2 regions of the Isoptericola sp. NPDC056573 genome follow, and region 2 is predicted to be linked to the other one. Evidence: predicted binding sites of a transcription regulator. Region 2 holds the regulator's gene; the other holds the start of a gene.

Region 1 (7,619 bases), on a different contig from region 2:
GGTCGGGTACCTGCCCGGCGACCGCACCGGCGAGACCACCTGGCAGATCACGGGCCAGGACTCGCACGCCTGGCCGGAGATCTACTTCCCCGGCACGGGGTGGGTGCGTTTCGAGCCGACGCCCGCCCAGCAGACCGGGAGCCCGCCCGCGTACACGATGCCGCGCGTCCAGGGCGACCCGGCCGCGGTGCCCACGTCGAACGACCTCCGCGAGCGGGAGCCCTCGGCGGGGAGCACCTCGACCGACGACGAGGCGACGCCCTCGGCCTCGACCGCCGCCGCGGTCACGCCCGTCGTCGACACCGGTCTCCCCGGATGGGTGTGGATCACGGCAGGCAGCCTCGTCGTCGTCCTGGTGGGCGGCCTCGTGCTGCTCCTGGCCAGGCGGCGGCGCGCCTCGCTGGAGCTCGACCCCGAGCTCGCCTGGCAGCAGGTGCTCGCCGCGCTCGCCGCCGAGGGCGTCCGGCTTCCGCCCGCCACGACGCTGCGCCGTGCCCCGGACGCCATCGCGTCCGCCGTGACCACCCGGACCGGCCGCGAGCTCAGCCCCGAGGTGCGCGAGGACCTCGGCGCGCTCGCGCGGGCGGCCGAGGCGAGCCGGTACGCGAGAGAGTCCGTGCCACCCGAGCCCGACGAGCTCGAACGGCTCGCGACGGCGGTGACCTCCGGGCTCGGCGAGACCCTGTCGACGCGCTGACCGCTGCGGCCGCGCCGGGGGCGCGTAGGGGTCGCGGGCGGGGCGTGTCGCGCGGGTGGCCCACGGTGTGAACGCACGAGCCCGCCCCGCTCGGGAAGAGCGGGGCGGGCTCGGTCGAGCGTGACGCTCCGGACCTCAGCGGCCCTGGTCCCGTCGGCGCTCCCAGCGCTCCTCCAGCCGCGCGAGGAACCCCTCCTTCTTGGCGGCCGTGCTGGGACGGGTCGCCGTCTGCCCGGGGCGCGAGCGATCGGGGTTGGTCTGGGGGTCGATCGTCCCGTCCGGCCGGACGACTCCCGTCGGGCCCTTCTTGCGGGGAGCGGCGAACGCGTACGCCACCCCGGCGAACATCAGCACGAAGCCGGCGACTCCGACCCAGGCCTGCGACGTCGCGGCACCGACCACGAGCAGCAGCAACCCTGCGACGACTCCTACGCCGGCCAGGACATAGCGCAGGGGCGACCGGCGGCGCGCCTGCTGCAGGGTGTTGGCCAGACGGGGATCGTCGCTGCTCAGCGCGCGCTCCATCTGCTCCAGCACTCGCTGCTCGTACTCGGACAGTGGCATCGAGTCCCCCCGGGTCTCGCGGTGGAACGGTAACGCCCTCAGGATATGCCTGAGCCGCCCGGCATGGTAGTCGGCGGGGGTGAACCTCGGCGACGGCCCGGCGCCGCACCGAGGCTGATCGCGGATCGCCCGAACCGCTCGCGTACGGCGTCCAGCGCCAGCTCGGCCTCCCGACGCGCCTCCTGACGCGGATCCACGGCCTCGTCGAGGGTCACCTGCTCGGCGAGACCGGACCTGACCTGCAGGTTCTCACCGCGGACGCCGACCAGGCGCACGGGCAGACCGCGGAGGTCCGCCGCACCCAGCAGCTCGCGCGCGACCAGGAAGATCGCGCGCGCCACGTCCGTGGGGCCGTCGAGGGTGCGGGACCGGGTCAGGGTCCGGAAGTCGCTGGTGCGGACCTTGATCGACACCGTCCGCGCGACCACGCCCTGGTGCCGCAGCCGGGCCGCGACCCGGTCCGCGAGCTCGAGGACACGCTGCTCCACCGCGCGGAGGTCCCACAGGTCACGCTCGAACGTCGTCTCGGCCCCGACGCTGCGCTCCTCGTGCCCCGGGACGACCGGCCTCGGGTCGCGCCCCCACGCGAGGTCGTGCAGGTGCGCCCCGGAGACCGACCCGACCGCCGCCTGCAGCGTCGGCACGTCGGTGTCCGCGAGCTGGGCGACGGTCGTGATGCCCCAGCGCGCCAGGGCGGCCTCCGTCTTCTCACCCACCCCCCAGAGCGCACCGACCGGCAGAGTCCGCAGGAAGGGCACGGTCGCGTCCGCCGGCACGAGCATCATCCCGTCCGGCTTCGCGTGGGTGGACGCCAGCTTGGCCACGAACTTGTTGCGCGCGACCCCGACGGAGCAGGTGATCCCGTGCTCGGCCCGGACCTGCTCGCGCAGCCGCGCCCCGATCGCCGTGGGCGCGCCCAGCCGGCGCCGGGCCCCGCTCACGTCCAGGAAGGCCTCGTCGACCGAGACACGCTCGACCAACGGGGTGATCGTGGCAAGGATCGCCATCACCGACTCGGACACCTCGTGGTACAGCGTGTGGTCGGGCGGCACCACGACGGCCTGCGGGCACAGGCGCAGCCCCGCGGCCATCGACATCGCGGAGCGCACCCCGAAGGCCCGGGCCTCGTAGGTCGCCGCGAGCACCACGCCCCGTTCCCGCCCCCCGACGATGACGGGACGACCGCGCAGCTCGGGGCGGCGGGCGAGCTCGCAGGACGCGAAGAAGGCATCCATGTCGACGTGCAGCACGGAGGTGCCGGACTCGTCGCTGCCCCAGTCCCGGAACGCCCCCGCTGCCCGTGGGCCGCGGCTCACGACGCCGCCGGCGTGAGGGCGAGCGGCCGCGCGAACCCGGCGCGCGGGTCGACCAGGAGGCCGACCTCGTCCCGGAAGTCCTCCGCGCACGCCACGAGCTCGGCCGCCCGCCGGGCGTCGACGTCGGGCTCGAGCCCCGCCTCGACCGCCGCCCGGACACGGGCCCCGGAGGCGAAGTAGCCCGACCACGCGGCGAGGTCGGGCTCCACGAGCGCCAGCATGTCCCAGACCGAACGCGCCCGGCTCCGGGCCGACGGGCGGCCGCGCAGCGCGACGACGGCGGCGGCCGCACGCAGCGCCGCGAGGTGGGCGTGCACGAAGCGCTCGGCCGGGTCCGTCGCCGTCGCGGCCGCCGCGAGCTCCGCGTCGGAGCGGTCGAGCAGCCGGGTCACCTCGGGGCTCGGGGGCAGCGCCGCGCCCGCACCGCCATGACCTGCTCGGCCGGCCTGACCACGACCGCCCGTCGCACCGGCAGATCTCGTGCGAGCCGACATCCTGCACCTCCCGTGCTCCGCGGTTCCCCGCGCCCGTCCAGTGTCGAACACCTGTTCGAACCTGTCAACTGCCGGCCCGGGCCCTCCCCACCCTCCGGAGCGGGGAGACTGGTCGCATGTCCCGCTCCTCCCGAGGTGGATCGCGCCCCGAGCGCCGGTCCGGTCGACGCCACCCAGCATCCTCCGACGCACCGACACTCCCCGACGAGGAGGTGCCGATCGACACCGGCACGGCACGCGTCGAGCGCGACCCGGACCACCCCGACCGCGTGACGCTGCACGTCAACGGCGTGCCGAGCTCCGCCCTCGACCTGGCCGACCCCGGCTTCCTCGCCTTCGAGTACATGCAGCAGATGGCCGCCGTGCTGGCGGGGCTGCCCGACGGCCCGCTGCGGGTGCTGCACCTCGGGGCGGCGGGGTGCGCCCTCGCGCGGCACGTCGAGCACGAGCGACCGGACTCGCGCCAGCTGGGCGTCGACGTCGACGCCCGCCTCCTCGAGCTCGTGCGGTCCTGGTTCGCGCTGCCGCGCTCGCCCCGGCTCCGGCTGCGGGCCGACGACGCCGGCCACGCCCTCGCGTCGCTGGCACCGGGCTCGTTCGACGTCGTCGTGCGCGACGTCTTCGCGGGCGACCGCACGCCCGACCACCTGGCCGACGACGCGTTCGCCGCGGCCGCGCACCGGGTGCTGCGCCCCGGCGGCGTCCTGCTCGCGAACTGCGCGGACCGCCCGCCGTTGTCGCTCGCGCGCCGGGAGACCGCCACGCTCGCCGCCGCGTTCGGACCGGGCGCGGCTGCCGACGGCCGGCTCGGGGTCGTCGCGGAGCACGCCGTCCTCAAGGGCCGGCGGTACGGCAACGTGGTGCTCGTCGCGGTGCGGGCCGCGCCCGACGACACCGACGAGGTGGTGGACCTGCACGACGCCGGCCTCGCGCGACGGCTGCGCAGCCTGCCCGTCCCGACCCGCCTCCTCGTCGGTGACGAGCTCACGAGGTTCGCCGGGGCCTGACGTCCGCCGGTCGAGCACTGTTCGGGCGACAGGGCGAGCACCTGGCGAGCACCGGTCGCGCCCGGCACGACGACGGCCGCGCCCCTCCCGGGGACGCGGCCGTCGTCAGGCGAGCCGGGTGCTCAGAGCGGCACGACCTGCTCCGCCTGCGGCCCCTTGGGGCCCTGGGTGATCTCGAACTCGACCCGCTGGGCCTCGTCGAGGGTGCGGTATCCCTGCGTCTGGATCGCGGAGTAGTGCACGAAGACGTCGGCGCCGCCGTCGTCCTGCGCGATGAAGCCGAAGCCCTTCTCCGAGTTGAACCACTTCACAGAACCTTGCGCCATGCTGATCCTTCGACCTTCCGTCACAACGGGCACGAGCGGGCCGGGCGGCCACCCGTCGCTGCAGGCCGCACCGCCGGTTCGTGCGAAGGAGCGCCTCTGCAACGCGGTCAGTGTGGCACGGACCACACCGACGTGCCACGGATAAGCCGCGGAAGCCGCGCATCGGCCATTCGGGACGGGCGGAGTGCGCACCGCGGACGAGCGGCACCCGGGGGCGTCCGGGTCAGTCGTCGTCCTGCTGGGCCAGGAAGCGCTCGAACTCGGCGCCGAGCTCGTCGGCCGTGGGCAGGGGGGCCTGCTCGGCGAGGAGGCTCGGCCGCCCCACCGACCTCGTGAAGGCGTCGTACTGCTCCTCGAGCGCCTTGACGACGGCCTTGACCTCGCCCGACTCCCCCACCTGCTTCTCGACCTCGATCGTCGCGTCCGCCGCGGCCTCCGCGAGCAGGCCCGTCGCGAGGTCCAGGCCCGTGGCGCGCTCCACGTGCCGCAGCGCGACGACCGCCGCCGGCGCGTAGCGCGACTGCGCGAGGTAGTGCGGCACGTGCACGGTGAAGCCGATCGCGTCGTGCCCCGCCTCGCCGAGGCGGTACTCTAGGAGCGCGGCGAGCGAGCCGGGCACCCGCACGGTGCCGAAGAACGACGTGTAGTCCTCGACCAGGCCCGGACGCGTGCCGTGCGCCGTGAGCGACAGCGGCCGCGTGTGCGGCACCCCCATGGGGATCCCGTGGAAGCCGACCGTCAGGGAGACCTCGAAGCGCTCGGCCAGTCCCTTCACGGCCGCCACGACCCGCTCCCACTGCAGGTCGGGCTCCGAGCCGTGCAGCAGCAGGAAGCCGGTGCCCTCGCGGTCGGCGACGTGGTCGATCGCGAGGTAGGGCTCGTCGTAGGCGGACCACCGGTCGGCGTCGAACGTCATCCCGACCCGCTTCGAGCGGTAGTCGAGGAGCTGGTCGACGTCGAAGGTCACCAGGCGCGTGGTCGTCAGCTCCTCGGTGACGTGCTCCACGGCGATCTCCCCCGCGGAGCCCGCGTCGACGAAACCGTCGAGCGCGTGCAGCAGCACGGGTCCGGTACCGGTCGGCGCCGCGTCGGGCCCCTGGTGGGGCAGGACGCGCGCAACGGCGGCCTCGTCGACCTCGTAGATGCTCTGCGGGTCCAGCAAGGGTCTCCTCCTCGGTTCTCCGGCTCGTGCCGGCGGGCTCGCGCCCGCAGGAGTGACAACCGTGCCGCGCCCCGGATCCTTCCCGCGCCCCGCCGGCCCCGATCAGTGGTGCGGCAGCCGCACCACGGTGACGAAGAAGTCGTCGATCTGTCGGACCACCTGGATGAACCGGTCGAAGTCCACGGGCTTCGTCACGTAGGCGTTCGCGTGCAGCGAGTAGGACCGCAGCACGTCCTCCTCCGCCTCGGACGTCGTGAGCACGACGACGGGGATGTGCTTCAGCCTCTCGTCGGCCTTGACCGCCGCGAGCACCTCGCGGCCGTCCATGCGCGGCAGGTTGAGGTCCAGCAGGATGAGGTCCGGCGTCGGCGCCTGGGCGTGCTCGCCCTCCTTGCGCAGGAAGGCCATCGCGCTCACGCCGTCCGCCACCACGGACAACCGGTTGGCGACCTTGTGCTCCTCGAACGCCTCGCGGGTCATGAGCACGTCGCCCGGGTCGTCCTCGACGAGCAGGACCTCGATCCCCGTCTGCTGGTCCGTCATGCCCGCTCCCTCGTCGTCGAACGCCCGGTCGGGGCGCGCCCCTACCGTTCCGTCTGCAGCATCGTCGCAGGTCAGCGACGTCTACCGAGCCTAACCGACGATGCCGTCCGACGCCTCGTCGCGGTCCGGCAGGGTCCATCGCACCGACGTCCCGCCGCTCGGCGCGGGCTCCAGCCAGACGCGCCCGCCGTGGTGCTCGACCACGCGCTTGACCAGCGAGAGCCCGATGCCGGTGCCCGAGTAGACGTCCTTGGGGTGCAGCCGCTGGAAGATGACGAAGACGCGCTCGGCGTACTGGGGGTCGATGCCGATCCCGTTGTCGGTGCAGGACAGCTCCCAGCCGGGCTCCGGCCCCGTGACCCGCCGCGCCGACAGGTGCACGCGCGGCGGGCGCTCGGGGTCCCGGAACTTCACGGCGTTCCCCACGACGTTCGCCAGCAGCATCGTCAGCAGCGCCTTCTCCCCGCGCACGACCGGCAGCGGGTCGTGCGTGATCTCCGCACCCGCCTCGAGGATCCGGCCCTCCTGGTCGTGCCGCACCTGTTCGAGCGCCCGCTCGAGGTCGACGTCCTCGGGCTCGCTGCCCGAGCGCCCGACCCGCGAGAAGCTCAGCAGGTCCTGGATGAGCCGCTGCATGCGGCGCGCGCCGTCGACGGCGAAGGCGATGTACTGGTCGGCCCGCTCGTCCAGCTGCTCGCCGTAGCGCTTCTGGAGCAGCTGGGTGAAGCTCGCCACCTTGCGCAGCGGCTCCTGCAGGTCGTGCGAGGCCACGTAGGCGAACTGCTCGAGGTCGCGGTTCGAGCGCTCCAGCTCCTGGTTGGAGCGGGCCAGCTCGCGCGCCTGCTCCGCGAGCTGGGCGTGGGCGCGCTCGGTCTCGGCGTGCGACGCGCGCACCTCCGCCACCTGCTGCACCAGCTCGCGGCGCATGTGCTCGACGTCGGCCGCGAGCGCCGCGACCTCGCCGGTGCCCTCCACCTGGATCTCGTGCTCGTGCTCGCCCGTGCTGGCGGCGCGCACCGAGTCGGCGAGCCGTGCCAGGGGACGGGTCACGCCGCGCTGCAGGGCGCGCCACATGAACAGACCCATGACGACCACGAGCAGCACGAGCACGATCACCACGACCAGCAGGGTGAGGTTCCACGCGTGGGCCGCGTCCATGGCCTCGTCGCCCGCGCCCACCCGCAGCAGCACCAGCGAGCGCTGGATCGCGACGAGCGCGACGGCGAGCGCGAGCAGCAGCACCGCGCCGACGATGAGCAGCAGCCGCAGGACGACGTCGTGCAGCGGGCGTTCGCGCCTCACGGGCGCGCCCACTCGGCCGAGTCCGCGAGGGTCGAGGACCGCTCCCCCAGGTACGGCGTGTCGTGCCCGGTCCACCCGACGACGAGCAGCGCCGCGTCGTCGGTGAGCGGGCCGCCGTGCAGCGCGCGCACGTTGCGCAGCACCCGCTCGACCACGCCGACGATGCCGTGCCGCTCGAGGTCCTCGCGCACCAGGTCGTGCAGCCCGG
Region 2 (5,264 bases):
CAGCTCCTCGACCTCGCGGTGGGGGCCCTCGGTGGCGGACGGCGCGAGGGCCAGCGCCGCATGGCCGAGGCGGTGGCGGAGGCCGTCGACGACGGCCGGCACCTCCTGGTGCAGGCCGGCACGGGCACGGGCAAGTCGCTCGCCTACCTCGTCCCGGCCGTGCGGCACGCGGTCGTCGACGGCAGGCGGGTCATCGTCTCCACCGCCACCCTCGCCCTGCAACGACAGGTGGTCACGCGCGACCTGCCGCTGGTCGCCGAGACCGTGGGGCCCAAGCTGCCCCGCCCTCCCAAGGTCGCCCTGCTCAAGGGCTGGCACAACTACCTGTGCAAGCACAAGGTGACCGGCGGCTACCCGGTCGAGGGCGCGACGCTCTTCGACCTCCCGGCCGACCCCGGACCCGGCGAGGGGGCAGGCGCCGAGCAGCACCCGGCGCCCTCGAGGCCGCCCGGAGGATCTCGCCAGGGCGGGCGTCGGGACGACGCCGCCACGCTCGCCGACCACGTGCGCCGGCTGCACGCGTGGGCCGACGACACCGACACGGGCGACCGGGACGATCTCGTGCCCGGTGTCCCCGACAGGGCCTGGCGCCAGGTGTCCGTCACGGCCCTGGAGTGCCTGGGGCAGCGGTGCCCGCTCCTCGCGGAGTGCTTCCCCGAGCGGGCCCGCGCGGCGGCCCGGGAGGCCGACGTCGTCGTCACCAACCACGCGATGCTGGGGATCGCCGTCTCGGGGAACCCGGGCGTGCTGCCCGAGCACGACGCCGTCGTGGTCGACGAGGCGCACGAGCTCGCCGAGCGCGTGACGGCCGCGGCGACCGTCGACCTGTCGCTGACGGTCGTGGAGCACGCCGCGCGCCTCGCGCGGCGGCACGGCGGCACCGAGACCGAGGCGCTCGACGCCGCCTCGCAGCGACTGGGCAGCCTGCTCGCCACGGCCCCCGCGGAGCGGTTCCCGCTCGGCCTCCCCGACGACCTGCGCGCCGCGGTCGGCGCGGTGCGCGACGCCGCGCGCGAGCTCCTCACCCGGCTCAAGCCCCAGGGCCCGGGCAAGGGGCAGGAGGCGCCGGACGCCGGCACGAAGATGGCGCAGTCCGCCGTCCTGCAGCTCTTCGAGGTCGCGGAACGGATGGCGGCGGAGGACACGACGGCGGACGTGCTGTGGTGCTCGCGCCCGCCGGAGAACGCGCCCTGGGCGGGCGACGGCGTCACGCGCCTGCACGCGGCGCCGCTGGCGGTGGCGGGGCTGATCCGCACGCACCTGCTGGGCGAGGCCACGGGAGTCTTCACCTCGGCGACGCTCACCCTCGGCGGCACGTTCGACCCGGTGGCGCGGTCGCTGGGCCTCGCCGGCTCGGGCGGGACGGACGAGACGGCCGACTGGACGGGTCTCGACGTCGGCAGCCCGTTCGACTACCCGCGCCAGGGGATCCTCTACGTCGCGCGGCACCTGCCCGCGCCTGGCCGGGAGCCGACGACCGACGCCCAGCTCGACGAGATCGCCGGGCTGATCGAGGCCGCCGGAGGACGGACCCTCGGGCTGTTCTCGTCCCGCCGGGCGGCGCAGGCCGCGGCCGAGGCGATGCGCGAGCGGCTGGACGTCCCCGTGCTGTGCCAGGGCGACGACCAGCTTCCGACCCTCGTGAAGGCGTTCGCCGACGACCCGGCGACCTGCCTGTTCGGCACCCTCTCGTTGTGGCAGGGCGTCGACGTCCCGGGGCCGAGCTGCCAGCTGGTGCTGGTGGACCGGATCCCGTTCCCGCGCCCGGACGACCCGGTGAAGGCGGCGCGGGCGCGGTCCGTGGAGCAGGCGGGCGGCAACGGGTTCATGCAGGTCTCGGCCACGCACGCCGCGCTGCTGCTGGCGCAGGGCGCCGGCCGGCTCGTGCGCACGGGCGACGACCGAGGGGTCGTGGCCGTCCTCGACCCCCGGCTCGCGACCGCGCGCTACGGGTCGTTCCTGACCCGATCCATGCCGGACTTCTGGCCGACCACGGACGGCGAGCTCGTCCGCGCTGCGCTCCGGCGTCTCGACACCTAGCGTGGGGCCGTGGACGAGACACGCAGGACGACCAAGCTCGCGATCGTCGGAGCGGGCGCGGTGGGTTCCACCCTCGCGTACGCGGCGCTGGCCCGGGGCGCGGCCCGGTCCGTCGCCCTCCTGGACGTCAACCGCGCGAAGGTGGAGGCCGAGGTCCTCGACCTGCGGCACGGGGGGATGTTCATCCCTCAGGCCGAGATCGACGGCTCGGACGACGTGGAGGTGTGCCGCGGCGCCGACATCGTCGCGGTGACGGCGGGGGCCAAGCAGAAGCCCGGCCAGAGCCGCCTCGACCTGGCCGAGGCGACGGTAGGCCTCACGCGCTCCATCCTGCCGGGCCTGCTCGAGGTGGCCCCGGACGCGGTGTTCCTCATGGTCACCAACCCGGTCGACGTCGTCACCTACGCGGCGCAGGAGATCAGCGGCCTGCCCCGGGGCCGGGTGTTCGGCAGCGGGACCGTCCTCGACTCGTCCCGGCTGCGCGACGCGCTGGCCCGCCACTGCGGGGTCGCGGTCGGGAACGTGCACGCGAACATCGCGGGCGAGCACGGCGACTCGGAGATCGTGCTGTGGAGCTCGGCCACGATCGCCGGCGTGCCCCTCCTGGACTGGCGGCCCTTCCGGGGTCGCCCGCCGCTCGACGAGCCGGCCCGGCAGCGCATCGCGACCGACGTCGTCGAGTCGGCCTACCGCGTCATCGCCGGCAAGGGGGCGACCAACTACGCGGTCGGCCTGGCGGCGACCCGGATCATCGAGGCGGTGCTCAACGACGAGCACCGCGTGATGAACGTCTCCTCCCGCCTCGACGACTTCTACGGCATCAGCGACGTCTGCCTGTCGGTGCCGTCCCTCGTCGACCGGCGCGGCGTGGGGGAGACCATCGACACCCCGCTGTCGGACGAGGAGGTCGCCGGGCTGCGTGCGTCGGCCGAGAGCATGCGGGCCGTGCAGCGCCGGCTGGGCTTCTGACCGGACCGGACGCGGGGCGCCGGGCGGGGCCGGGGCGGAGCGCCGTTCAGAGGCTGCGCAGCACCGCCACGACCCGACCGAGCACCTGCGCCTCGTCTCCCGGGATGGGCGAGTAGGCGGCGTTCTGCGGCAGCAGCCAGGTGTGCCCGCCGGCCTGCTTGAAGGTCTTGACCGTCGCCTCGCCGTCGATCATCGCGGCGACGACCTCGCCGTTCTCGGCGACGGGCTGGCTCCGCACGACCACCCAGTCGCCGTCGCAGATCGCGGCGTCGACCATCGAGTCGCCCGCGACCTTGAGCAGGAACAGGTCCCCGTCGCCGACGACCTGCCGGGGGAGCGGGAAGACGTCCTCGACGACCTGCTCCGCGAGGATGGGACCGCCGGCGGCGATCCGGCCGACCAGCGGGACGTACGACGGTGCCTGGGCCGGCTGCGCGTCGGAGGCGGCGAGCGACCCCGCCACGAACCCGGGCGCCGCGTCGGCGTCGGGGACGGCACCGCCGGTCGCGGGCGACTCGAGGTCGACGACCTCGATCGCGCGCGGCCGGTTGGGGTCACGGCGCAGGTAGCCCTTGCGCTCGAGCGTGGTGAGCTGGTGCTTGACCGAGGAGGGGCTCGCCAGCCCGACGGCCTCGCCGATCTCGCGCATGGTCGGGGGGTAGCCGCGCGCCTCGACGGAGCTGCGGATGGTCTCGAGCACGCGACGCTGGCGGGGCGTGAGGCGGTCGGACGAGGGCGAGAGCTCGCTCACCGACGCCAGCACGTTCGTGGTGGTGCCGGCCGGGACCGTCGACGCGGCCGCCTCCCCGGGGGTCTCGTCCTGGGCTGCCCATGACGTCGCCGTCGTCGTGGACGCCGGGGCCTGGTCCCGTCCGCTGGTCATCGCGTTCTCCGTCCTGCAGGGCGCGGCCCGTGGGCGGGCCGATGAAATCCGACAAACCTTCCATCGCGCTGTCGGCCACTCTAAGCCAGTTCCGGCCCGACATCAAACATCTGTTCGATCAGGTCTCGACCGTGTCGCCCCGACGTGGTACACCTAGTACAGCAGTTCGACGTACAGGTGTTCGACGAACGGGTGTTCGACGACGGATGCTCGACGGAGCGGCCGCCCATCGCGGCACCACGTGGACCGGAGGCAGGACGATGCAGAACGTGCGCAGCACCAGCGACGCTCACGGGTTCCTCGGGCTCGGAGGGCTCCGGCTGACCCGCAGGGGACGGGTGGTGGTCGCGGCACTGGTGCTCCTCGTCCTCGTGGGCGCGGGCCTCGTCGGCCAGCGGGCCGTGGCGGAGGCGCCGGGCGCAGGCGTCGAGGTGCGGCTCCAGACGGTGGCGCCCGGCGACACCCTGTGGCAGTACGCGCAGCAGGTGCGGGACACGGGGGACGACCTGCGCGACGTCGTCGCCGAGCTCCGCGACCTCAACGGGCTGACCTCGGCGGAGCTCCAGACCGGGCAGGTGGTCCTGCTCCCGCTGGACTGACGGCATCGCCGCTCCCAGGGATCCTGCTTGCGCGGACGGTCGCCCGCCGCTTACCTTGACGGGCAGCCGGGCGCCGGTCCGGAGCCGAGCGCAGGAGACCAGCGATGCACTGCCCGTTCTGCCGCCATGCGGACTCACGAGTCGTCGACTCGCGCACCTCCGACGACGGCGCGTCCATCCGTCGCCGGCGCCAATGCCCCGCGTGCCAGCGTCGGTTCACCACGATCGAGACGGCCAGCCTGTCGGTGGCCAAGCGCTCCGGGGTGACCGAGCCGTTCAGCCGGGACAAGGTGGTGGCGGGCGTGCGCAAGGCGTGCCAGGGCCGGCCGGTGAGCTCCGACGACCTCGCCGTCCTCGCGCAGAAGGTCGAGGAGACCCTGCGGGCCTCCGGTCGGCCGGAGATCGAGGCGAACGAGGTCGGTCTCGCGATCCTCGGGCCGCTGCGCGAGCTGGACGAGGTCGCCTACCTGCGCTTCGCCAGCGTGTATCAGTCCTTCGAGTCCCTGGAGGACTTCGAGACCGCGATCACGTCGCTGCGGGCGGAGCACGAGGCGCGCGGGTCGGCGGCCGACGGCGAGCCCGCGGCGGCGGGGCGCGGCGCGACGGACTGAGCGGGAGGCGCGTCCGGTCCGCGTGAAATGCCCTGGCGTCCGGTAGGCCGCCGGGGCATGCTGGACGGCACCAGGTGCCACGCGGCCCGCCGCGCGAGCACACCCACCCCGACCGACGACGAGGTGACCGTGATGACGGACGACTCGAGGGCGAAGCCCACC

Evidence for each region. The regulator LexA, encoded in region 2, represses DNA repair genes until DNA is damaged. The targets are predictions, from matches to a motif close to TCGAACANNTGTTCGA.
Region 1: ACFQ8E_RS19885 (SAV_6107 family HEPN domain-containing protein) is a predicted target of LexA. The motif match lies at 3,115-3,130, and genes of this name have one in related genera.

The regions. Positions count from the first base shown of each region.
Region 1 is NZ_JBHTUY010000014.1:92,336-99,954, forward strand. Features, by position in the region: gene ACFQ8E_RS19870 (transglutaminaseTgpA domain-containing protein) at 1-697, shown strand, start outside; gene ACFQ8E_RS19875 (DUF3040 domain-containing protein) at 833-1,261, opposite strand; gene ACFQ8E_RS19880 (DNA polymerase IV) at 1,300-2,577, opposite strand; gene ACFQ8E_RS19885 (SAV_6107 family HEPN domain-containing protein) at 2,574-2,969, opposite strand; gene ACFQ8E_RS19890 (spermidine synthase) at 3,284-4,078, shown strand; gene ACFQ8E_RS19895 (cold-shock protein) at 4,201-4,404, opposite strand; gene ACFQ8E_RS19900 (proteasome assembly chaperone family protein) at 4,628-5,566, opposite strand; gene ACFQ8E_RS19905 (response regulator) at 5,669-6,109, opposite strand; gene ACFQ8E_RS19910 (ATP-binding protein) at 6,200-7,411, opposite strand; gene ACFQ8E_RS19915 (PP2C family protein-serine/threonine phosphatase) at 7,408-7,619, opposite strand, start outside.
Region 2 is NZ_JBHTUY010000020.1:268-5,531, reverse strand. Features, by position in the region: gene ACFQ8E_RS21370 (ATP-dependent DNA helicase) at 1-2,040, shown strand, start outside; gene ACFQ8E_RS21365 (L-lactate dehydrogenase) at 2,050-3,009, shown strand; gene lexA (transcriptional repressor LexA) at 3,056-3,892, opposite strand; gene ACFQ8E_RS21355 (LysM peptidoglycan-binding domain-containing protein) at 4,162-4,491, shown strand; gene nrdR (transcriptional regulator NrdR) at 4,596-5,102, shown strand; gene ACFQ8E_RS21345 (DUF5302 domain-containing protein) at 5,160-5,264, shown strand, end outside.